DNA from 2 places in the Variovorax sp. LjRoot175 genome. Region 2 is predicted to be linked to the other one. Evidence: predicted binding sites of a transcription regulator. Region 2 holds the regulator's gene; the other holds the start of a gene.
What was found. Region 2 encodes sigma-54, which starts transcription at its own class of promoters, with help from an activator protein. Its sites were predicted from a motif close to TGGCANGNAANCTGCTTT; they were not measured.
Positions count from the first base shown of each region.

Region 1: a site for sigma-54 is predicted at 4,301-4,318, ahead of ACSQ89_RS28625 (pilin). Genes of this name have one in related genera too.

Region 1 is NZ_CAXURY020000001.1:5,775,363-5,786,537, reverse strand. Features, by position in the region: gene sucD (succinate--CoA ligase subunit alpha) at 1-882, shown strand, start outside; partial or broken gene ACSQ89_RS28645 (TerC family protein) at 972-1,656, shown strand; gene ACSQ89_RS28640 (Stp1/IreP family PP2C-type Ser/Thr phosphatase) at 1,685-2,494, shown strand; gene ACSQ89_RS28635 (FHA domain-containing protein) at 2,524-3,174, shown strand; gene ACSQ89_RS28630 (3',5'-cyclic-nucleotide phosphodiesterase) at 3,365-4,171, shown strand; gene ACSQ89_RS28625 (pilin) at 4,373-4,819, shown strand; gene ACSQ89_RS28620 (O-antigen ligase family protein) at 4,880-6,259, shown strand; gene ACSQ89_RS28615 (Wzy polymerase domain-containing protein) at 6,289-8,040, shown strand; gene ACSQ89_RS28610 (polysaccharide biosynthesis protein) at 8,051-9,964, shown strand; gene ACSQ89_RS28605 (class I SAM-dependent methyltransferase) at 10,040-10,846, shown strand; gene ACSQ89_RS28600 (hypothetical protein) at 10,903-11,175, shown strand, end outside.
Region 2 is NZ_CAXURY020000001.1:5,503,673-5,514,847, forward strand. Features, by position in the region: gene ACSQ89_RS27295 (cytochrome b) at 1-475, shown strand, start outside; gene ACSQ89_RS27300 (YceI family protein) at 472-1,059, shown strand; gene ACSQ89_RS27305 (YceI family protein) at 1,109-1,735, shown strand; gene ACSQ89_RS27310 (GSU2403 family nucleotidyltransferase fold protein) at 1,716-2,759, opposite strand; gene ACSQ89_RS27315 (hypothetical protein) at 2,953-3,306, shown strand; gene ACSQ89_RS27320 (phospholipase D family protein) at 3,313-4,917, opposite strand; gene ACSQ89_RS27325 (RNA polymerase factor sigma-54) at 4,920-6,500, opposite strand; gene lptB (LPS export ABC transporter ATP-binding protein) at 6,515-7,291, opposite strand; gene lptA (lipopolysaccharide transport periplasmic protein LptA) at 7,288-7,980, opposite strand; gene ACSQ89_RS27340 (thiol:disulfide interchange protein DsbA/DsbL) at 8,107-8,751, opposite strand; gene ACSQ89_RS27345 (SPOR domain-containing protein) at 8,836-9,552, opposite strand; gene argS (arginine--tRNA ligase) at 9,562-11,175, opposite strand, start outside.

The DNA.
Region 1 (11,175 bases), 270 kb from region 2:
ATCAACAAAGACACCAAAGTCATCACCCAGGGCATCACCGGCAAGACGGGCCAATTCCACACCGAGAAGTGCCAGGAATACGCGAACGGCAAGAACTGCTTCGTGGCCGGCGTGAACCCGAAGAAGGCCGGCGAGTCGATCTTCAACATCCCGATCTTCGGCTCGGTGAAAGAAGCCGCGGCCCAAACCGGCGCCACCGTGTCGGTGATCTACGTGCCGCCGCCCGGCGCGGCCGCCGCGATCTGGGAGGCCGTCGAAGCCGACCTGGACATGGCGATCTGCATCACCGAAGGCATTCCGGTGCGCGACATGCTCGAAGTGCGCAACAAGATGAAGGCCAAGGTCGCTGCCGGCGGCAAAGAGACGCTGCTGCTCGGCCCGAACTGCCCCGGCCTGATCACGCCCGACGAGATCAAGATCGGCATCATGCCCGGCCACATCCACAAGAAGGGCCGCATCGGCGTGGTCAGCCGCTCCGGCACGCTGACCTATGAAGCCGTGGCGCAGCTCACCGAGATCGGCCTCGGCCAATCGAGCGCTGTGGGCATCGGCGGCGACCCGATCAACGGGCTGAAGCACATCGACGTGATGAAGGCCTTCAACGACGACCCCGACACCGACGCCGTCATCATGATCGGCGAGATCGGCGGCCCCGACGAAGCCGACGCGGCGCGCTGGTGCAAGGACCACATGAAGAAGCCGATCGTCGGCTTCATCGCCGGCGTGACCGCCCCTCCGGGCAAGCGCATGGGCCACGCGGGCGCCTTGATTTCCGGCGGTGCCGACACGGCGGATGCCAAGCTCGCCATCATGGAAGAGTGCGGTTTCACGGTCACACGAAACTTCTCGGAGCTGGCCAAGCGCCTCAAGGCGCTGCTCTAAAACGTCCGCCTCCTCGACCACACAAGAACAAAAGCGCTCGCAATTCACGTTGCGGGCGCTTTTTCAATACATAACAGTGGATATGAGGCATGGATTATTTGCAAACTGCCGATTTCTGGATCGGGGCTCGTCAAGATTGTCTGGATCAACATCATTCTTTCGGGAGACAACGCGGTGGTGATCGCGATGGCCGCCCGCTCGCTGCCGCAGCAGCAGCAGAAGAAGGCCGTGCTGTTCGGCTCGGGTGCGGCCGTGGTGCTGCGCATCGCGCTCACCGTGGTCGCTGCCAAGCTGCTGGCGCTGCCCTACCTGCAGATCCTCGGCGGCGCGCTGCTGCTGTGGATCGGCGTGCAGCTGCTCGGCGATGAGGAAGACGACAACGGCGAGGAAAAGGAATATGGCAGCATGCTCGCCGCGGTGCGGACCATCCTGCTGGCCGACCTGGTCATGAGCCTGGACAACGTGATCGCGGTCGCGGCCGCGGCGCAGGGCAGCATGGTGCTGCTCGTGTTGGGCTTGGCCATCAGCATCCCGTTGGTAATTTTCGGCAGTACCCTCATGATCAAGCTCATGGAACGTTTCCCGATCATCATCATGCTCGGCGCCGCGCTGATCGGCTGGGTCGGCGGCGAGACCATCGTGAGCGACGTCGCCTTGCGCGGCGCCCTGGCGGCCGACCCCTGGCTGCACTATGCAGGCGCCGCGGCCGGCGCATTCTTCGTCGTCGCTGTCGGCCGCTGGCAGCAAAGGCGCGCGGCCGCCGCCGCGCACTGACGGCTAGGCTCCTCAACCAAACTGATTCATGGCGAACCTGGGCGCATCCGTTTCTCCTGACACCGGCTCGCTGACCTGGGACTTCGCCGCGCTCACCGACCCCGGCCGGGTGCGCGCCAACAACGAAGACACGATCGCCTTCGACGCCTCACTGGGCCTGGTTCTCCTGGCCGACGGCATGGGCGGCTACAACGGCGGCGAGGTGGCCAGCGGCATGGCCATCGCGCTGCTGCAAGCCAGTTTCGGCCGCTGGCTGGCCCACGCCGGGCCGACCGCCAACCCGCGGGCCTTGCGCCGCGCGCTGCAGGCCGGTACCGACGAGGCTAACGCGGCCATCCTCGAAGCCGGCGTCGCGAACATGCAGCTGCAGGGCATGGGCACCACGCTCGTGCTGGCCGCCTTCGGGCCCAAGCGCGCGATCGTCGGCCACATCGGCGACTCGCGCTGCTACCGGCTGCGCAACGAAAAGCTCGAACAGCTCACGCGCGACCATTCGCTGCTGCAGGAGCAGCTCGACGCCGGCGCAATCACGCCCGAGCAGGCCATCCAGTCGCCGCACCGCAACCTGGTGACGCGGGCGCTCGGCATCGAACGCCATGTCGAACTCGAAATGCACGAGCACAACGTGAAACCCGGGGACCTTTTCCTGCTATGTTCCGATGGGCTGAGCGAGATGGTTCCCGACGCGCAGCTTTTCACGCTTTTGTTACAAGATATCGGTCTTTCGGAGAAGGCAACACTTTTGGTTTCAACTGCGAATGACAATGGCGGCAGGGACAACATTTCGGTTGTCCTGGCCCGTGCAGGTGCAGGTGAAGCGCTCGAGGCATCCGGATAGCCCAAAAAAATGAGATCCAGGAGTCGGCCATGCCGAAAATGATCGTTTCGATCGACGGTGTCGTCATCAAGGAGGTGACGCTCGCCAAGGACCGCACCACGCTGGGACGGCGGCCGTACAACGACATCGTGATCGACAATCTGGCGATCAGCGGTGAACACGCCGTGCTGCACATGATCGGCGGCGATGTCTACCTGGAAGATCTCAACAGCACCAACGGCACCTACATCAACGGGCGTGCCGTCAAGAAGCAGGCGCTCGAGCACAACGACGTCGTCGAGGTCGGCAAGTACAAGATCCGCTACCTGGTGGCCAGCGGCGCCTCCGAAGGGGCCGGGCCGGCGCCGCACATCGCGCCGGCACCGTCGGGCCCGATTCCCCTCAGTTCCGCACCCACGGTGCACCAGCCCTTCGGCGGCGGCACCGGCGTGGCCGTCATGCGCGTCCTGTCGGGCAGCGGCGCCGGGCGCGAACTCTCGCTGCAGAAGGTCGTCACAACGATCGGCAAACCCGGCGTGGCCGTCGCCGCCGTCACGCGACGCCTGCACGGCTACGTGGTGGCGCCCATCGACGGCGGCACCGAGCTCAACGGCGAGCCGCTCGGCAACGAGGCCGTCGCCCTGCAGGACGGCGACGTGCTCGAACTCGGCGGCACCCGGATGCAGTTCGTCGCCGGATGAGCGACGGCCGGCCGCGCCGAGGCTTTGGTACGGGCCAGAGGCTTGACCCCACTGCCGGCTGTAGATGCCAAAAAATTCCTTTACCAGCTGTACGCGCAGCGTTTAGCCTCGATAGCGTTGCAGCCCAAAGACCAGAACTGGGGTGGTGCAACCCGGTTCGAAACCAAATAGAAAACAAAAGGCCTCGCATATGCAGGTGCGCGTGTTGGGTTGCTCGGGCGCCATCGCCAAGGACTGCCGCACGACGTCATTCCTGGTCGACAGTGACCTGCTGGTCGACGCCGGCACCGGCGTCGGCGACCTGAGCCTGGCCGAAATGGCCGCCATCGACGACGTGGTGCTCACCCATTCGCACCTCGACCACATCGCCGCGCTGCCCCTGATGATCGACGCCGTGGCCAGCCGCCGCAGCAGGCCGCTGCGCGTGCATGCGCTGCGCGCCACCATCGAGGCGCTGCGCGCCCATGTGTTCAACAACGTCATCTGGCCTGATTTCGCGAGCATTCCCAGTCGCGAGGCGCCGTTTGTGAGCTTTCACGACATCGTGGTTGGCCAGCAGCTCCAGTTGGGAACGCGGGCGCTCAAGAACATCGAGGTGCTGCCGGCGGTCCACACCGTGCCGGCTTGCGGGTATGCCGTGCGCTGCGCCGAGGGCGGGCCGAACTGGGTTTTCAGCGGGGATACCGAGCGCAATCCGGCCTTCTGGCAGCGGGTGAACCAGCTTGATATAGGCATCCTGGTCATCGAAACGGCGTTCAGTGACCGGGAGCAGGCCTTGGCGCAGCGCAGCTTGCATTTGTCACCTGCGACCTTGGCCGACGAACTGGCGAACATTGCGCCCGGCAAGAACTACCCGATCTACATCACCCACACCAAGCCGGCCGAGACCGAAGAGATCATGAGCCAGATCGACATGCTGGCCGCTGGCTCGCAGGTGCATGGAACGAAGGGGCGGGACATTCGATGGCTGGAGGCGGCGGGGGTCCTGCAGGTCTGACACTGTCGGTGGTCGACTGACAAAATTTGTCATCCCGCGTGTGGCATATGCAACAGATTGTGTCACCTGTTGTAACTCCAGCGTGAACAAATGCACACCAAGGTTTGCTTCAGAGGCGAGCAGCAGGGATGGCACAGATGCTGCGGAGGTTGGACGCACCGGGGGCCCTCCTCGGGCCCTTCAACCAACTGGAGTTTTTGAATGAACCGTCGTTCCATCGCACGCAATGTGCAAAAGGGTTTCACCCTTATCGAGTTGATGATCGTTGTGGCGATCATTGGTATCTTGGCTGCTGTGGCTCTGCCGGCGTATCAGGACTACACCACCCGCGCCAAGATTTCCGAAGTGCTCGTCATGGCCGCTCCGGCAAAGCTGGCAGTCGCTGAAACCACCTCGTCGCTTGGCGTTCTTGCCTCTGTCACGGCGTCCAATAGTGGCTACGTCTTCCCCGGCGCAACAAAATATGTGTCGAACGTGGTCGTCGCCCCCACCACGGGCATTGTGACGGTCACATCGACGGTTCCCAATGCGACGGGCGATATCCTACTGACGCCGGCGACTGTTGGCACCAACACCGGTCAACTGCGTTGGACGTGCTCCTCCGCTATTGCTGCGAAGTACCTGCCTTCCGAATGCCGTCCCACCTGATCGTGGACCGGTGATAGAAGCGGCCCTCGAGGCCGCTTTTTTTGTTCGCGACCTTCTTTCATGACGCATCGAAAATTCGCAGACGGCCTTCTGGCGTGGACGATTCCCGCGTTCGCCGTCGTCGCATTTTCCGGCATCATCACTTTCTTCGGGATCGCGGATCCGTACGATTTCTATCGAAAAGCGCAGATCATCTGCCTGTCGATTCTCATCGTCTGCTCCGTCATTCGCCTGCCCGCGGTCATTCATGGAAGGCCGTGGTCCGGCCTCTGGATCTGGGCGATTTCACTGGCGTTTCTGGCGATCTGCCTGCATGGCACTCGGTGGTCGCCGTTCTCCATCGCCGACGCCACGCTGTATGGCATGCTGTTTCTAGGGGTGCTTTTTTGCGCGAGGCTCTTCGAAGGCGACCCGCAAAGGCAGGATCGAAGCGCGGTGATCCTGGCGCTGGCCCCGTTGCTCAATATCTGGCTGATGGTGTTGAGCACCATCGATCTTTGCCTGAGCGGCACATGGAACGACTGGCAATTGGTGTTCTCGACGATCCGCGAATTCGACGATGCCTTGCTTCCGTGCCTGTTCCTGCTCTGGCACCGGCCCGGCGGATTGGCGCGCGCGCGGATGACGCCGCTGGTCTGGCTGCTTTCGACGCTCTATCTGCTGGCACTCTGGCAAGACGGCGCCCGCTCGGTCCTGCTGTCCACGACGAGCGCGCTGCTGCTGGTCGCGCTTCTTCGAAAGGATTCAGCCCTGCTTCGTCTGCCGGTTTCGTCGCTCGCTGTCGCGGGGGCATTCTTCTACGGCATGCGATGGCTCTTCGACTCGGACCATACGACCAAGACCGTATTTCGCCTGAGCACTTCATCCCGAAGCGATTTGTGGGGCGGCCTAGTGGAATCCTGGGCCCGATCGCCGTGGGTCGGAATAGGCGGCGATCAATTCGGAAGGCACGACGGCCTGGTGATCGCGATGCACCCTCACAATATTGCGCTGCAATGGATCGGGGAGTACGGATTCTTGGGGGTGGGCGCCGTCGTTCTCGTCGGATTGCTGCTCTACCGGTTGATTCGAGGGCATCGCTGGATTCCTCCGTTTTGCCTTGGCGGCCTCTTGGCTTGCGTCATGAACAGTCTGTTTTCAGGCGCCTTTGTCTATCCCTTGAGCCAGCTGCTGATCATATGGATGGCTGGATGGGCGCTGGCGTGTTACCGGAAGCGCTCGACCGATACGGCCGCGGCGGCCGCCGCTCCAGCGACGAAACTCAGGTCGCGCGCGCCGATCATGCTGGTGTCCGCGATGCTGCTGGCGGGCATGTGGGCTGTCCATGGCCGCGACCTGCTGTCGCGCCAATCGTCCAATGATTCAGGCAATGTGTCTCCGCCGCGCTTCTGGCAACGCGGAGCCGTCCTTCATCTCGACAAACCCGATGCGAGGCAGTAGCTGCTTTTGACGACGGAACAAGCTGTCCCATGTCGAATCCATCCCAAGCTTTGGTGAGCATCGCGGCGGCGGTGCCGAGGGCCCGCTCGACCCGCAATCCATCGACAGGTGTGGGCTGGTCGCTATTGGCTTTCGGCTTCGCCCTGCCGTGGCTGATTCCCGTGCATTCCTATCCGTGGCCCACGCTCTACAGCGAGGTCGCCGCCGGTCTGGCTGTCCTGCCGCTGGCTCTGTGGGCGGTGACGCGGCGTGCGCGAATGGATTTCGACCTGCTCTCGCTGGGTTTCGCTGCTGCTGCGCTGATTCCCCTGCTGCAGGCCGCGGGTGGCATGTTTGCGTTTCCTGGCGAAGCGCCTCTGGTCAGCGTGTACCTTCTGGGTTGTGCCGTGTCGGTCGCTGTCGCCAGATCCTGCGAGGCGCTGGCCCCGGGCCGCTTGCCGGACGCGCTGTTCGCCGGTTTCGTCATAGCCGCCTTGGCCTCCACGGCGCTCGCGCTGGCGCAATGGCTGCTGCTCGACTGGGGGCCCTTGATGGCCCCCATCTCGACAGGCACCCGCCCCATGGCCAATGTGGGCCAGGCCAACGAGCTGAGCACGCTGCTGCTGTGGGGGCTTGTCGGTTTGTGGTGGGCCCACACCCGACAGCGGATCGGCGGCCGAGTTGCAGTGTTTGCCGCCGCTACCGTACTGCTCGGGGTCGCGAGCACGCAGTCCCGCACGGGCTGGCTCGGCATTGCGCTGTTGCTGGCCGTCGCGTGGGTCTCGCCGGCTTCTCTGGGGACCGCGAAGCACAGGCCGGCTTTCGTCGGGCTGGGGTTCTGGTTCGCGGTGCTGGCGCTCGGCTGGACGTTCGCAACCGACATCATCGGTGCCGGTGGGGCCGACAGTCTGGGTTCGCGGCTGAGCTCGGGGCGCCGACCGGAGATCTGGTCCATGATGGTCGATGGCATATGGCATCGGCCATGGCTGGGCTACGGCTGGAACCAGGGCCGATTGGTCCAGGTCGACGAACTGCCCCAGTATGCCGACCTGAAAATAGGCATCCAGCACGCCCATGACCTCGTGCTCGACTTGATGGTGTGGAACGGGGTGCCCCTGGGTCTGGCCATCGCTGCACTGCTGGGCCTATGGTTCTGGTGGCAGGTGAGGCGTGCCGCCGGCGCCGAGCAGATTCTGATCCTGCTGGCCCTCGGCACATTCACGCTGCACGGCTTGCTCGAGTTGCCGCATTGCAAGGCGTTCTTCCTGGTTCCGGTGGCGCTGATGATGGGCATCCTGAACGCGCGCTCGTCGCTCGTTGCACCTGTCCGGCTGCCGCGCGCCGTGTCTGCGGCCCTCGTGGTTGCGTTGGGCTGCGTCCTGCTGCTCGCGTGGAAGGAGTACCGCGCCATTGAGTTGGACGTGCAATCCGAGCGCTTGCGAGCCGCCCGCATCGGTGTTCGGGCGCCCCCTCCGGCACCCGAGATTCATATCCTGAACGGATTGCAGGCCGCGCTTGTCAACCTGCGCATCGAGCCGCGCAAAGGCATGCCGGCGAGCGAGATCGAGCGCTTGCGCTTGACGGCCAGGCGCTATCCCGTAGAGAACGCGCTCTTGCGATATGCCAAGGCCGCCGCGCTCAACGGGCAGCCGCTGGCCGCGCAGGAAGCGCTGCGGCATTCGTGCCTGCTCTTCTCGCGTGCTTATTGCGACAAGCTTCGAGTCGCCTGGGGCGAATTCGCGAGCGAACATCAGGGCGTCGAGGCGGTGCCCTTTCCCCGTATCGATCCGGAAGTCCAGTGACCGCAAAGCGATGCAAGACAGGATCCTGAGCTGGTCTCGCTCCCGAAAGCGCATGGTAGTGATGGCGCTCGACGCCGTGCTCGCGCTGGTGTCGATGTGGCTCGCGTTCACGCTGCGGCTCGACACGCTGCACTGGCCCGCAGGCGCCGAACGGCTCGCATACGCGGTGGCGCCCGCGCTGGCCATTCCGGTCTTCATCCGGCTGGGCCTGTACAAAGCGATCTTCCGCTACACGGGCGTGGCTTCGATCCTGGCGACCGGTCGCGCCGTCGCGCTGTACGGTGTCGCGCTGTGCCCGTTCGTCTGGCTGCTCTTCCATTGGGAGGGCATCCCTCGCAGCCTCATCGTGCTGCAGCCGCTGCTCTTTCTGATCCTCGTCGCCTCGAGCCGCGCGCTGGGCTGGCAATGGATTGCCAGCCGCACCCGTGCCCGCGGCGCGCCCTTGCTGATCTATGGCGCCGGCGTGGCCGGAGCGCAGACCGCAGCCGCACTCTCAGGAATACAAGACTATTCGCTGGTCGGATTCATCGACGACGATCCCCAGAAGGCAGGGCGCACGATCAATGGGGTCAAGGTCCATGCCTTCGCAGAGACCGCCGATGTCGTGGGCCGCCATGCGGTCACCGACATTCTTCTCGCGGTGCCGAGCGCGACGCGGCAGCGGCGCAATCAGCTCATCGAGCGCCTGCAATCGCTGCCCGTGCGGGTTCGGTCGTTGCCAGGGCTGGCGGATCTTGCCAGTGGGCGGGTCACGGTCGAAGATTTCCGCGACCTCGACCTCGACGACTTGCTGGGACGCGAGCCTGTGGCGTCGCGGCCGGATTTTCTCGCTGGAGCCTTGGCGGACCGCGTTGTTATGGTGACAGGCGCGGGAGGGAGCATCGGCAGCGAACTGTGCCGCCAGATTGCGCGCGAAGCGCCGAGCACGCTTCTTCTCGTCGATCACAGCGAGTATTCGCTCTACAAGATCCATCACGAGCTCGAGCAGTGGGTGCGCGCCGGTGGTATGCATGTGACCTTGGTGCCCGTGCTCGGCAGTGTGTGCAACCAGCAACGCCTGGATTCGATCTGTCAGGCCCACAGGCCGCAGGTGATCTACCACGCGGCGGCCTACAAGCATGTCCCCATGGTCGAATCCAATCCGGGCGAGGCCGTGAACAACAACGTGCTGGGCACGCTCAGCCTGGCCCGTGCGGCGCTCAAGTGGGGCATCGATAGTTTTGTTCTCGTGTCTACCGACAAGGCGGTCAGACCGACCAACGTCATGGGCGCCACCAAGCGGATCGCCGAACAGATCCTCCAGTCGCTTGCCGACTGCGAAGCCAGTCCGTTCGACGAAGGGAGTGCCCCGCACTTGAAGTCGGGCTCGATGACTCGATTCTCGATGGTGCGCTTCGGCAATGTTCTGGGTTCCAGCGGCAGCGTGGTTCCTCTGTTTCGCACCCAGATTGCCAATGGTGGGCCGGTGACCGTGACCGACCCGGAGGTGACGCGATACTTCATGACGATTCCGGAGGCGGTGCAACTCGTCCTGTATGCAGGCGCGATGGCTCGCAGCGGAGATCTCTTCGTGCTTGACATGGGCGTGCCCGTGAAGATAGTGGATCTGGCCAAGCGCATGATCACTCTGTCCGGGCGATCGGTGCGCGACGAGTTCCGTCCGACGGGAGACATCAGCATTACCTTCACTGGCCTGCGTCCAGGAGAAAAGCGTTTTGAGGAACTCCTGATCGGGGAGAATCCGATGCCGACCGATCACCCCCGAATCATTCGCGCAAGAGAAGAATTCATGCCGTGGCCTGCGCTCAGGCTTCATCTGAAGTCGCTGCTCAGCGCTGCACAAGATGACAACCTGGCTTCGATGAAAGATGTCTTGCGACTGCTGGTCCCCGACTATGAACAAAGCCTCACTCTGGCGCAGTAACTCCGGATACGACGCGACGACATGGGTCGTCTCTGCGTGGTGCGATGTCGGCCTTCGATGTGGCATGGAGGTCCAGTGAGTCTGGAAAGCGCCGACAGGGCAACACCCGCATCGGAAATCGACTTCTCGACGCTGTACGACACCCATCCGGAGTACGTGGCGCGACGTGAAGAAGGCTCTTTGGAGCAAGCGCAGATCGATATGGAGGTGCAACTTTTCAAGTTGCCGAACTTGATGGGACTGCTCCCTTCCTCTCGCCAACTCCGGACCGTTCTCGAGATTGGCTGCGCCACCGGCGAGTTGATTGCTGCGTTGCCAGTTGCCCCGGGTGCTCGGAAGGTTGGCTTGGACATATCGGCCGCCAACATCGCTGTGGCGAGCGCAAGGTACCCTGATATCGAGTTCGTCTGTTCAGATCTGAGCGACTTGCAGCCGGGCGAGTTTGAGGCGGTGATCATGAGTGACGTGGTGGAGCATGTGCCGCACGATCAAGAGTTCCTGCGCGCCGCTGCGCAACTCGGCGAAGTCGTGTTGGTCAACTTGCCACTCGAAGACAACTGGCTCAACTGGAGGCGTGACTACGGTGTGAATGATGTGTCGGGCCACTTGCGCAAGTATTCGCTTGCGGACGGAATGAGGCTGTTCGAGCTTGCAGGGTTGGAAGTGCTAGCTCATTCGCAAGTGTGGTTTCACGAGACTGCTGCCGAAGATGCCCGTCGCGCACTGCGCAAGCAGAGATTGGGCAGTGTTTTCTCGGGGAGTTGGCCGGAGCGCACAGTCAAGCGGGCGATAGTCATGGCCGCTGCAGCAGTGCCTCCGCTTGGCAGGCGCATATTCTCGTCAAACCTGTTTGCCATGGCCTGCAAGCGGCTCACGCGGTGAACTTGCGCCGTCAACTGAGCGTGTCGCTGCTTGTGCAAGGGGCAGGAGCAGCGTCGATGCTGATCGCCACTTTGTTGCTGGGCAGCACCGTGGGGCCGGAGGAGCAGGGAAACTTCAGCCACACTAAAGCAGCCATCGAGTTTGCTGCTGCGTTTGCAATGTTCGGACTTCCGCAGGCGTTGTTCTTCTATGTCAAGTCCGGACGCCTGAGCCTTCAAGCTGCTCTTCGTTGGGCGTGGGCGAGTGCGCTGGTCGCTGTGCTTGTCGGAATGATCTTTGGCGCGGTGCAGCAAGAAGCGAGTAGCCCCGTGCAAGCCGTTGTTTTCGCC
Region 2 (11,175 bases):
GGCCGGCCTGCCCTTCTCGCCGATGCGGCTCAAGCTCATCAACTGGCACAAGTGGGCCGGCATCACGATCCTGACGCTTTCGGCCTTGCGCCTGCTGTGGCGCCTGTCACACCCGCCGCCGCCGCTGCCAGCCTGCATCGTGGAGGCGATGCCGGGCTGGCAGCTCGTCGCGCACCGCGGCACGCATCTGCTGCTGTATTTGCTGTTCTTCGCCGTCCCCCTGTTCGGCTGGGCCTACAGCTCGGGACTGGGCATTCCGATCGTCTGGTTCGGCCTCGTGCCGCTGCCGGACTTCGTGCCGGTGGACAAGGACTTCGCCGAGGCGGTGCTGAAGCCGATGCACAAAGGCAGCGCCTTCACGCTGGCCGCCGTGGTGCTGCTGCACGCGGCGGCGGCGCTCAAGCATCACTTCGCCGACCGCGACGGCCTGCTCGATCGCATGTGGCCTTTTTCGCACCAGGGACACCCAAGATGACAAGACTTCCAATCGCCTGGCGGGCACTCTGGGCCGCCGCTGCGGCGCTCGCGACGGCGGGGCCGGCGAGCGCCGCAGAACCGATGGCGAAGCTGGTCCCCGGCTACGGCCAGATCGTCTTCGTCACCAAGCAGATGGGCGTGCCGGTCGAAGGCGCGTTCAAGAAGTTCGACGCCCAGATCGCCTTCGACCCGCAGAAGCCCGAGGGCGGCACGGTCTCTATGCAGATCGACATGGGCAGCGCCACCCTCGGCGTGCCGCAAAGCGACGCCGAACTGCCCAAGGCGCCGTGGTTCGACACCGCGCGATTTCCGAAGGCCAGCTTCCAGTCGAGCGCCATCAAGAGCCTCGGTAGCGGGCACTTCGAGGTCGCGGGCAAGCTGACGATCAAGGGCACCACGCAGTACGTCATGGTGCCGGTGACCATCACGCAAGCCTCGGGGCAGTCGGTGGCGACTGGAAGCTTTACGATCCAGCGCCTCGCCTTCAAGATCGGCGAGGGCGAATGGACCGACACCTCGATGGTCGGCGACGACGTGCAGGTGCGCTTCAAGCTCGTGCTCGCCGGCCTGCGTCCGATTTGACCTGACCTTCGTTCATTCTTTGCATCGCCCCATTCGAAAGCTCGTCATGATGAAGTCCATTGCCGTCGCTGCGCTCGCGGCCGCAGCGACCCTCGCCGCCGCACAGCAGGCACCGGAAATGGCCGCCTTGCCGGCAGGAGGTCCGGTCAAGGGCGCCAGCTACGTGGTCGACCCGACCCACACTTTCGTGATGTACGAGATGGGCCACTACGGCACCACCACCAACCGCGGCCGCTTCAGCACCAAGGACGGCACGGTCAAGATCGATACCACGGGCAAGAACGGCAAGATCGACATCACGATGGACATCGGCTCCATCAACACCGGCGTCGACCTGCTCAACCGCCACGTGCTGAGCAAGGACTTCTTCAACGTCGCGGAATTTCCGACCGGCCGCTTCGTGGCCGACAAGATCGATTTCAACGGCGACAAGGTCGCCGAAGTCGACGGCACGCTCACGCTGATGGGCCAGACGCGGCCCATCAAGCTCAAGGCCAGCCGCTTCGGCTGCTACCTCAGCCCGCTGATCAAGCGCCAGGTCTGCGGCGGCGACTTCGAGACCATCGTGGAGCGCAGCGACTGGGGCATCACCTGGGGCATCAACTTCGGCTTCGAGAACAAGGTGCGGCTCCTGGTGCAGGTCGAGGCGGTCAACATCACGGACCGGCCGAGCTAGGGCGCGATCGCTTCCTCGCTGCCGGTCCGAGGGCGAGCTCGAACTGTTCGAGCGCTTGAGGATGCCCACTCAAGGCCCTGCGCAAAGCAGGCAGGCGGGTTCTCGCCACTTCCTTGAGTGCGGCTGGCGCATCCCGAAACGAATCGGACAGAAGCTCGTCTTGCTGCTCGGCCAGGACGGCTCCCAGGGTCGCTGCCTGCAGCAGGTCCTTTTCGGCTTTCTCGGGCTTGGCCTTGCGCTCGGCGCTCGCGTAGAGCTTTTGCCAGACGAAGCGCTCCGGCTGCGGCAACGTCAAAGGGATGCAATGGCCGCCGGCAAGCGATGCGGCGCGACTTGGCTCCGCGAGCAGATAGTCATAGTGGGGCACGGTCTCGGCATGCCATTTCAGCTGCGGCAGGGGAACGGTCTTTCCAAGCTCCTCGCCATGCGTCAGAACGTCGACTCGCAATCCATCCCTGCCCTTGAGCTTCACGGAAGTCGAGGGCGCCTGGCTTGGAATCCCGGGAACAGGATGAAAACCAAGCCTGGTGGCTTCCATCGCTTCAAGAAAGGACGCCGGCGCTGCAAGCCTCAGCTTTTGCCGGGCGGCAATGTCGACGTCCTGCGTGCGGGCCGATACCGCCATCGCTCCGAGTTCGTTCAACCAGGCCATGAAGCCCAAGGTTCCGACCAGTGCGAGGCACGCGCCCAGGATGCCCGCGTTGTGAAGCTCGACCAGCACGCTCGCCACGCCTTTGTCCGCCACCTGGAAATCGAGCTTCCTGAGATTTCTCACCTGGGCGCTTGTCCATTGGGCGAACTCGATCTCGCGGGACACTTCGTCGAGTGCCGCGGTGTCCCCGTCTTTGCAGACGATCTGCTCGGCCTTCTTGCCAGGCGCCGGATAGAAGACCCGATACCAGTAGGCATAGCCTGTCCCCCGGCGCAACTGAAGGCTCCCGGGCGTTCCTTGAAGAAGGCGGCCCGCAGACGCAGTGCGTTCCTTGAGCTCGGCGTACTGCGTGCGGAAAGCCAGCTCATGCATGCGGTACAGGGCGTGCTGGACAGGCATGGATTTCTTACCCCACAAAACTGCATTTTATGTGGTAAGTCCGATCCTGAGCTGTACGTCCGCGCTGCAACATTCAGCAACAAGCTTCACGGAACAGGCGGGTCCTGCTTTACGCGGGCCAGGTGCAATGACCCCAACGGCACTTCATGCCTTCAGGAGTTTCTTCATGAACATCGCGCACACCCGTTTCTTCAAGTGGATCGCCGCCGGCGCCTTCTCCGCCGCAGCCGTGCTGGGCGCCACGTCCGCCAGCGCCAGGGACCTGGCCGTGTCGGTGGGCATCCATGTGCCAGGGGTCGCCGTCGGCATTGCCAGCCCGGTCCACTATGCCCCGGCGCCGGTCTACTACGACCCGCCGCCGCGGCACTACCGTCCGGCTCCCGTGTATGACTACCACCGCCCGCCGCCGCGGCACTTCTACCGCCATGAATACCGCGACGAGTACCGGCACGGTGATCGCCATCACTACCGTCATGACCGTCATGACCGTTATGACCGTCATGACCGTTATCGCTACTAATGAGGTCTAGAGCAGGCTCTCCGGCGCCAGCGGCGCCAGCAGCTCAAGCATCAGGTGGTCCCAGAAGCCCGCATCGGGCTCGCTGGTGAGCACCTGTTCGACGCCGGCCTCCTCGCTCACCCATTCCATTTTCTCGGTGCCGGGCGCGAAGCGCACCTTGTAGGCGCCCTGCTGCTTGAGCACCTCGACCAGCTTCAGCACCTGCTGCGCCATCTCGCGGCTGAAGATGAAGAGGCCGATCTCGGTGTTGTGCACTTCCGAGCGCGGGTCGAAATTCATCGAGCCGACGAAGAGCGTGCGCCCGTCGATCACGGCCGACTTGGCGTGCAGGCGTCCGATCTGCGTGCCGAACAGGCCCAGGCGCACGCTGCGCCGCGTGCGCACCGAGCTCAGCTCGTGGATCTCGGCGCCGAGCCGCAGCATGTCGGCCCGGTAGCGGCGGTAGCCGGTGTGGACCACGGGCTCGTCGGTGGCGGCCAGCGAGTTGGTGACCACGCTGATCTTCATGCCGCGCCGGCGGATCTCGCGCAGCACCTCCAGCCCCTCCTTGCCGGGGATCAGGTAGGGCGACACCAGCGTCACGTCGGAACGCCCGCGCCGCATCTGCTCGACCACGTTGTAGCGCACGCTGTCGACGTCGAGCAGCGGCACGCCGCCGTAAGTGACCTGTTTGCCGATCACGCGCTCGGGCGAATCGGCATACGCCTCGGCGGTGGTCCAGATGAGGTCGAGCTTGCCGGCGTTGAGGTTCTCGACGATCGGGCTGTAGCCCAGCAGGTCATTGGGCGCCGGCGGACGTGGTGCCGGGGTGGTGGCCGGGGCAGTCAGCTCCTCGAAGCGCCGCTGCCGTTCCTCCCGCGCGAGCGTGGGCGCGACCACGGTTTCGATCGGCCGCACGTGCTCGCTGTTCCAGTACAGGTCGAACAGGCTGGAAAGGCGCGGGATCAGGGCGCCGGCGACGAAGGTGTCGAGGTCGATGAAGTTCGCGCCGGCCGTCTGCGTGAAGTACGGGTTGCCGATGTTGCGCCCGCCGGCCACCGCCATCGCGCCGTCGGCGATGAAGAGCTTGTTGTGCATGCGCCGGTTGACGCGGCTGAAGTCGAAGAGCGAGGCCGAGAAGCGCCTGAGCATGCTGCCGCGCCCGGCCGGAAACGGGTTGAAGAGCCGCAGCTCGAGGTTGGGTGTGGCGGCCAGCGCGAGCAGCAGCTCGTCCTCGCCCGCGGTGTAGAGATCGTCCATCAGGAGCCGCACGCGCACGCCGCGCTGGGCCGCGTCGCGCAGTGTGCGCAGCAGGTAGCGGCCGGTCTCGTCGTTGTCGATCTGGTAGTACTGGACGTCGAGCGTGCGCTCGGCGCGGCGCGCGAGCTCGAGCCGCGTGTTGAGCGCGAAGTCGCCGCTGGGCATGAGCCGGAAGCCGCTCAAGTCCGCATCCGGCTGCGAGGCCTTGGCGATGCGGCCCAGCACGGTGCCGGTGGACAAGGGCATCGCCTTGGACGGCGTGCGCTCGAATTCGGCCGGCAGCATCGCGCAGCCGCTGGCGAGAAGAAGCACCGCCATCAAGACCAGGCCGAGGCGAATCCAGCTTGGGAGCGGACTCGGACGGCGACTCATCGCTAGAGTGCCTTGCGCAGGTTCGCAGGCGCGATGCGCAGTGCCTCGCGGTACTTGGCCACCGTGCGGCGCGCGCACTCGATGCCCTGCTCCTTGAGCATCTCGGACACCTGGCTGTCGGACAGCGGCTTCCTCACGTCCTCGGCGCTCACGAACTGCTTGATCAGCGCGCGCACCGCGGTGCTGGAGGCGTTGCCGCCGGTTTCGGTGCCGAGCGCCGAGCCGAAGAAGTACTTGAGCTCGACGGTGCCATAGGGCGTGGCCATGTACTTGGCGGTGGTCACGCGGCTGATGGTGGATTCGTGCAGGCCCAGCTCGTCGGCGATCTCGCGCAGCACCAGCGGCCGCATCGCGAGCTCGCCGTGCACGAAGTAGCTCTTCTGCCGCTCGACGATCGCGTTGGAGACCCTGAGGATGGTGTCGAAGCGCTGCTGGATGTTCTTGATGAACCAGCGCGCTTCCTGCAGCCGCTGCGACAGCGCCTGGCTGCCCTCGCCCTTGTGCTGCTTGAGCGCGCCGGCATAGATGTCGTGCACGCGCAGCCGCGGCATGACCTCGGGATTGAGCATGACGCGGAACTTCGCGTTGGTGCCGTGGCCGATGCGCGTGACGATCACGTCGGGCACGACGATGTTGCGCTCGACGTCGACGAAGCGGCGCCCCGGCTTGGGCTCGAGCCTGGCGATCAGCTGCAGTGCGGCGCGCACCTCGTCTTCGTTGCTGCGCGTGAGCGTGGCCAGGCGCTTGAAGTCGCGCCGCGCGAGCAGCTCCATCGGCTGCTTGCAGATCGCGATGGCGGTCTTGCGCACCTGGGCCTCCTCCTCGCTCTCCTTGGCGCTCGCCAGCTGGCGCAGCTGGATGGTCAGGCATTCGCCGAGGCTGCGGGCGCCGACGCCGGCCGGCTCCAAACTCTGCAGCAGGCCCAGCGCGACCTGGAAGTGATGCACCAGTTCGTCGAACTGGTCGTTGTCGTCGCCCGCGAGGCCCGAGGCCAGCGCCGGCAGCGAATCCTCGAGGTAGCCGTCGTCGTTGAGCGATTCGATCAGGAAGCGCAGCGCGGCGCAGTCGTTCTCGTCCAGGCGCAGCGACAGCGCCTGCCGGTGCAAGAAGGACTGCAGCGATTCCTGGCTGCGCGCGAGCTCGGTCGCATCGGTGCGCTCGTCGTCGCCGAGGTTGTTGGCGCGCGCGGGCGCATCGCCGCCCCATTCGCTGTCGTCGGGCGCGAGGTCGACCGTACCGTCGCCCTCCCAGTCGGGTTCGCTGTCGGCGGGCGCAGCCGCTTCGGCATCGCCGTTGGCGGCGACCGCCACCTCGGCCGGCGCCGCGGCCGGGCCGGGGACGAAGTCAGCCTCGCCCTCGGCCTGGCGGTCTTCGTCGCGCACCGGCGCATCGGCCGCCTCGAGACCGAACTCCTCGCGCGGCGCCTCTTCGGCCGTGCGTTCGAGGAACGGGTTCTCGTCGAGCATCTGCTCCACTTCCTGGCTCAATTCGAGCGTGGAGAGCTGCAGCAGCCGGATCGACTGCTGGAGCTGCGGCGTGAGCGCCAGGTGCTGGGAAACGCGAAGCGAGAGCCCTTGCTTCATCGAAGTACGGTCCCCTACATCCGGAAATGCTCGCCCAGGTACACGCGTCGTACCTCGGCGTTGTCGACGATCTCCGAAGGCGTGCCTTGTGCCAGCACATGCCCGTCGCTGATGATGAAGGCGTGATCGCAGATGCCCAGCGTCTCGCGCACGTTGTGGTCGGTGATGAGCACGCCGATGCCGCGTTCCTTCAGGAAACTGATGATCCGCTGGATCTCGATCACCGCGATCGGATCGATGCCGGCGAAGGGCTCGTCCAGCAGGATGAAGCGCGGCTGCGTGGCCAGCGCCCGCGCGATCTCGACGCGGCGGCGCTCGCCGCCCGACAGCGCCAGCGCGGGCGAATCGCGCAGATGGTCGACGCGCAGGTCGTGCAGCAGTTCGCCGAGGCGTTCCTCGATGCGCTGCTTCGACAGCGGCACCGGCCGGCCCGCGTCGTCGAGTTCGCGCTGCAGCTCGAGCACGGCGCGCACGTTCTCCTCGACCGTGAGCTTGCGGAAGATCGAAGCTTCCTGCGGCAGGTAGCTCAAGCCCATGCGGGCGCGGCGGTGGATCGGCATGTGCGCGATCGGTTCGCCGTCGATGCTGATTTCGCCCGCATCCGCCCGCACCAGCCCGACGATCATGTAGAAGGAGGTGGTCTTGCCCGCGCCGTTGGGCCCCAGCAGGCCGACCACCTCGCCCTTTTGCACGCCGAGCGAGACGTCCTTGACGACCTTGCGGCTGCCGTAGCTCTTCTGCAGGCCGCGCGCCTCGAGGCGGCTGCCCAGGACTTCGTTGCCGCCGCTCACTTGCGCTGCTCTCCGCCGAGCGTGGTGGTCGAGCGCAGGCCCGTTCCGGACGCCGGCGCGGAGGCGGCCGGCGCCGCCGGCCTGGCGGACCCGGCAGCGGGCGCGGAGGCGGCCGCCTTGGGCGTGAGGATGGCCTTGACGCGGCCGCCGGGCTGGGTCGCCACGCCCGCATTGGGCGGCAGCGGCGAGCCGTTGACGGTGAAGGTGTCGTTGCTCTGGTCGTAGACGATCAAGGGTCCGCTGCTTTCGTCGTTGGGTGTCGCGCCGACCAGGCGACGCATCACCGCACGGCGGATGAACTTCACGTTGTCGGCGCGGCTGTCGTACTCGATGACTTCCGACTCGCCCTCGATCCACTCGTCGGGGCCGGCGTCGCGCTTCTGCTTGAAATAGGCCAGCTTGCCGGGCGCGGCCGTGACGATGCCGTACTGGTAGCCCTCGGGATCCTGCCGCACGTCGATGCGGATGCCGCGGATGATGATGGTGCCCTTGGTCACCACCACGTTGCCGGTGAAGACGCTGGTCTGCTTGAGGTCGTCGTAGCGCATGGCGTCGGCCTCGATGTTCATCGGCTTGGTGCGGTCCGCCTTCTCGGCCTGCGCCGCCGACACGAAGCCGGCCACGCCCAAGGCGAATACGAAAGCGCGACAAAGGTGGCGAGAAACGGAGGAGGAATGTAACGATGTCATAAAAGGCACGAAACTTGCTGGGCGATTGTATGCGGCCTCATGGATCCGGTTTCCGCCGGCGGATGAAAAAGCCCGCCGAAGCGGGCTTCCTGCTGGTTGCCGCGACGAGCGGCGGGAGGCGCTTTTTTACGCGCTCTTGCGCGCTTCGCCGACCAGGAAGTCAGTGACCTGCAGCGCGCGGTCCATGCTGCGCGCGAGTTCGCCGTCCGTATACCACCTGCCCGCGATGCCCATCGCGGGCACGCCGGCCACTTGGTAAGCATCCTGCAGCTGCTTGGCGCGCTGGATCTTGCTCGCCACGCTGAAGGACTTGAAGTTCTCGGTGAACTTGGCCTTGTCGAGGCCGTTGGCCGCGGCCCAGTCGATGATCTGCTGCTCGCCCGAGAGGTTCTGGCGCTGCTGATGGATCGCGGCGAACACCTTGCGCTGGTATTCGTCGACCTTGCCCATCGCTTCCAGCGCGTAGTAGAGCCGCTGCTGCGGCTGGAAGCTGGGCTGGAAGGCGACCGGCACGCGCTTGAAAGACACGTGGGCGGGCAGCTTCTTGATCCAGGTCTCGAGCGTCGGCTCGAAGGCGTTGCAATGCGGGCAGCTGTACCAGAAGAACTCGATCACCTCGATCTTGCCGGCCGGCGCGTCGACCGGCACGCGCTTGTCGAGCACGGCGTAGTCGGTGCCCGCCTTGGGCGCGAGCGCCTGGGCGTGCGAAGGTGAGGCGAGGGGAAGAAGCCCCAGCGAAGTGGCGGCCAGCGAAAAGTCACGACGTTTCATATTAAGAAGTTCTCCTGTGCGGCTGACAGAGCCCGCGGCTGGCCCGGAGTTCCCGGACCGGCGAGCTTGAGTATGGATGAAGGCTCAGCGCTGGACGCGCACCAATGCAGATTCGAGGCCACCGCCGTCGAGCCGCTCCTTGAGCCGGTCCGCATCTTCCTTCTTGTTGAAAGGCCCCGCGCGCACGCGGTAGACGGTGCGGCCGGCCTGCTCGCGCTCGGTGATGCGCGCTTCCACGCCCATCAGCGAAAGCTTGGCGCGCTGCGCCTCGGCGTCCTCGGGGGTGCGGAAGGCGCCGGCCTGGACGAAATACATGAAAGGATCGGTGCTGGCGCTGGGCGCCGCGGCGGCGGTGGTGGCGCCGGGGCTGGCGCCCGAACGTGCCCGCGCGAGATCGCCGATCGGGTCGTTCGATGGCGGCACCGCGTTGGCTTCGGCCGGCAGGGGCGGCCGTCCGGCGCGCTGTGGTTGTTGCTGCTGCGCGCCGGGTGGCACCACCACGGGCGCCGGCGCGGTCGGCGGCGTGGGCGCCCCCGCCGTGGCGGGCTGGGGCGGTGCGGGCGTCGCGGGTGCCTGCGGGCGGGCGGCGCCTGCCTTGCCGGCGAGCGGGCCGTTGGGGTCCCAGTCGCGGTTCTTGCGCGCCTCGGCTTCGTCTTGCTCGGGGCCGCCGCGCTGGGTCTTGGTCATGAAGGGGATCGGCACCTTGGTCACATAGACCGCGATGCCCAGCGCCACGCCCAGCCCCAGCACCAGGCCGACGATCAGCCCGATGACAATGTTGCCGCTCTGTCTTTTAGTCATGGTTCGAAATCACATCTTGCGCGGCGCGCTCACGCCGAGAATTGCCAGCCCATTGTGCAGCACCTGCGCGGTGGCCGCGACCAGCGACAGGCGGGCCCGCTTGACCGGCTCCTCGTCCACCAGGATGCGCTCGGCGTCGTAGTAGCTGTGGTAGCAGGCAGCCAGTTCGCGCAGGTAGAAGGTGACGTCGTGCGGCGCAAAATCCTTGGCCGCGGCCGCGAGCATGTCGGGGTACCTGGCCAGCAGCAGCAGCAGCGCCTGCGCGGCCGGGCTTTGCAGCGGCGCGAGCTCGACATCCGCCAGCGCGGCCGCATCGCCGCCCCAGGCCGCCAGCACCGAGCAGATGCGCGCATGCGCGTACTGCACGTAGTAGACCGGGTTGTCGTTGTTCTGCGCCAGCGCGAGGTCGATGTCGAAGGTGTATTCGGTGTCGGGCTTGCGGCTCAGGAGGAAGAAGCGCACGGCGTCGGTGCTGGTCCACTCGATCAGGTCGCGCAGCGTCACGTAGCTGCCGGCGCGCTTGCTGATCTTGACCTCTTCGCCGCCGCGCATCACGCGCACCATGGTGTGCAGCACGTACTCGGGATAGCCGGCCGGGATGCCGACGTTCGCGGCCTGCAGGCCGGCGCGCACGCGCGCGATCGTGCCGTGGTGGTCGGTGCCCTGGATGTTGACCACCTCGCCGAAGCCGCGCTCCCACTTGGCGATGTGATAGGCGACGTCGGGCACGAAGTAGGTGTAGCTGCCGTCGCTCTTGCGCATCACGCGGTCCTTGTCGTCGCCGTAGTCGGTCGACTTCAGCCACAGGGCGCCGTCCTGCTCGTAGGTCTTGCCGGCCTCGATGAGCCGCTTCACCGTCGCCTCGACCCGGCCGCTGGTGTAGAGGCTCGATTCGAGGTAGTAGTTGTCGAAGCGGACCTGGAAGGCCTTCAGGTCCAAGTCCTGCTCGTGGCGCAGGTAGGCCACGGCGAACTGGCGGATCGAGTCGATGTCGTCGACGTCGCCGCTCGCGGTGTATTCGCGGTCGTCCGAGCGCACAGTCTTCTTCGCCTTGAAGTCTTCGGCGATGTCGGCGATGTATTCGCCGTTGTAGGCCTGCTCGGGCCATTCGGCATCGCCGGGCTTGAAGCCCTTGGCGCGCAGCTGGGTGCTGGTGGCGAGCGTCTGGATCTGCACGCCCGCGTCGTTGTAATAGAACTCGCGCCAGACCTGCGCGCCCTGCGAGGCGAGCAGGTTGCAGATCGCGTCGCCGAGCGCGGCCTGGCGGCCGTGGCCCACATGCAGCGGGCCGGTCGGGTTGGCGGAGACGAACTCGACCAGCACGCGATCGCTGCGCGCGGGCTGGCGGCCGAAGGCCTCGCCCGCGGCCAGCACCTCGCGCACCACCTGCTGCTTGGCAGCGGTCTTGAGGCGGATGTTCAAGAAGCCGGGGCCGGCGATCTCTATGGCATCGACCCACTGCGCGAAGGCCGGGGTGGCCTGGAGCGCGGCGCTGATGTCCTCGGCCAGTTCGCGCGGCTTGCGCGCCAGGGGCTTGGCGAGCTGCATCGCAGCGGTGCTTGCGAAATCGCCATGCGCCGCGACCTTGGGCGATTCGAACGCGGCTTTGGCGCCGGCGCCGGG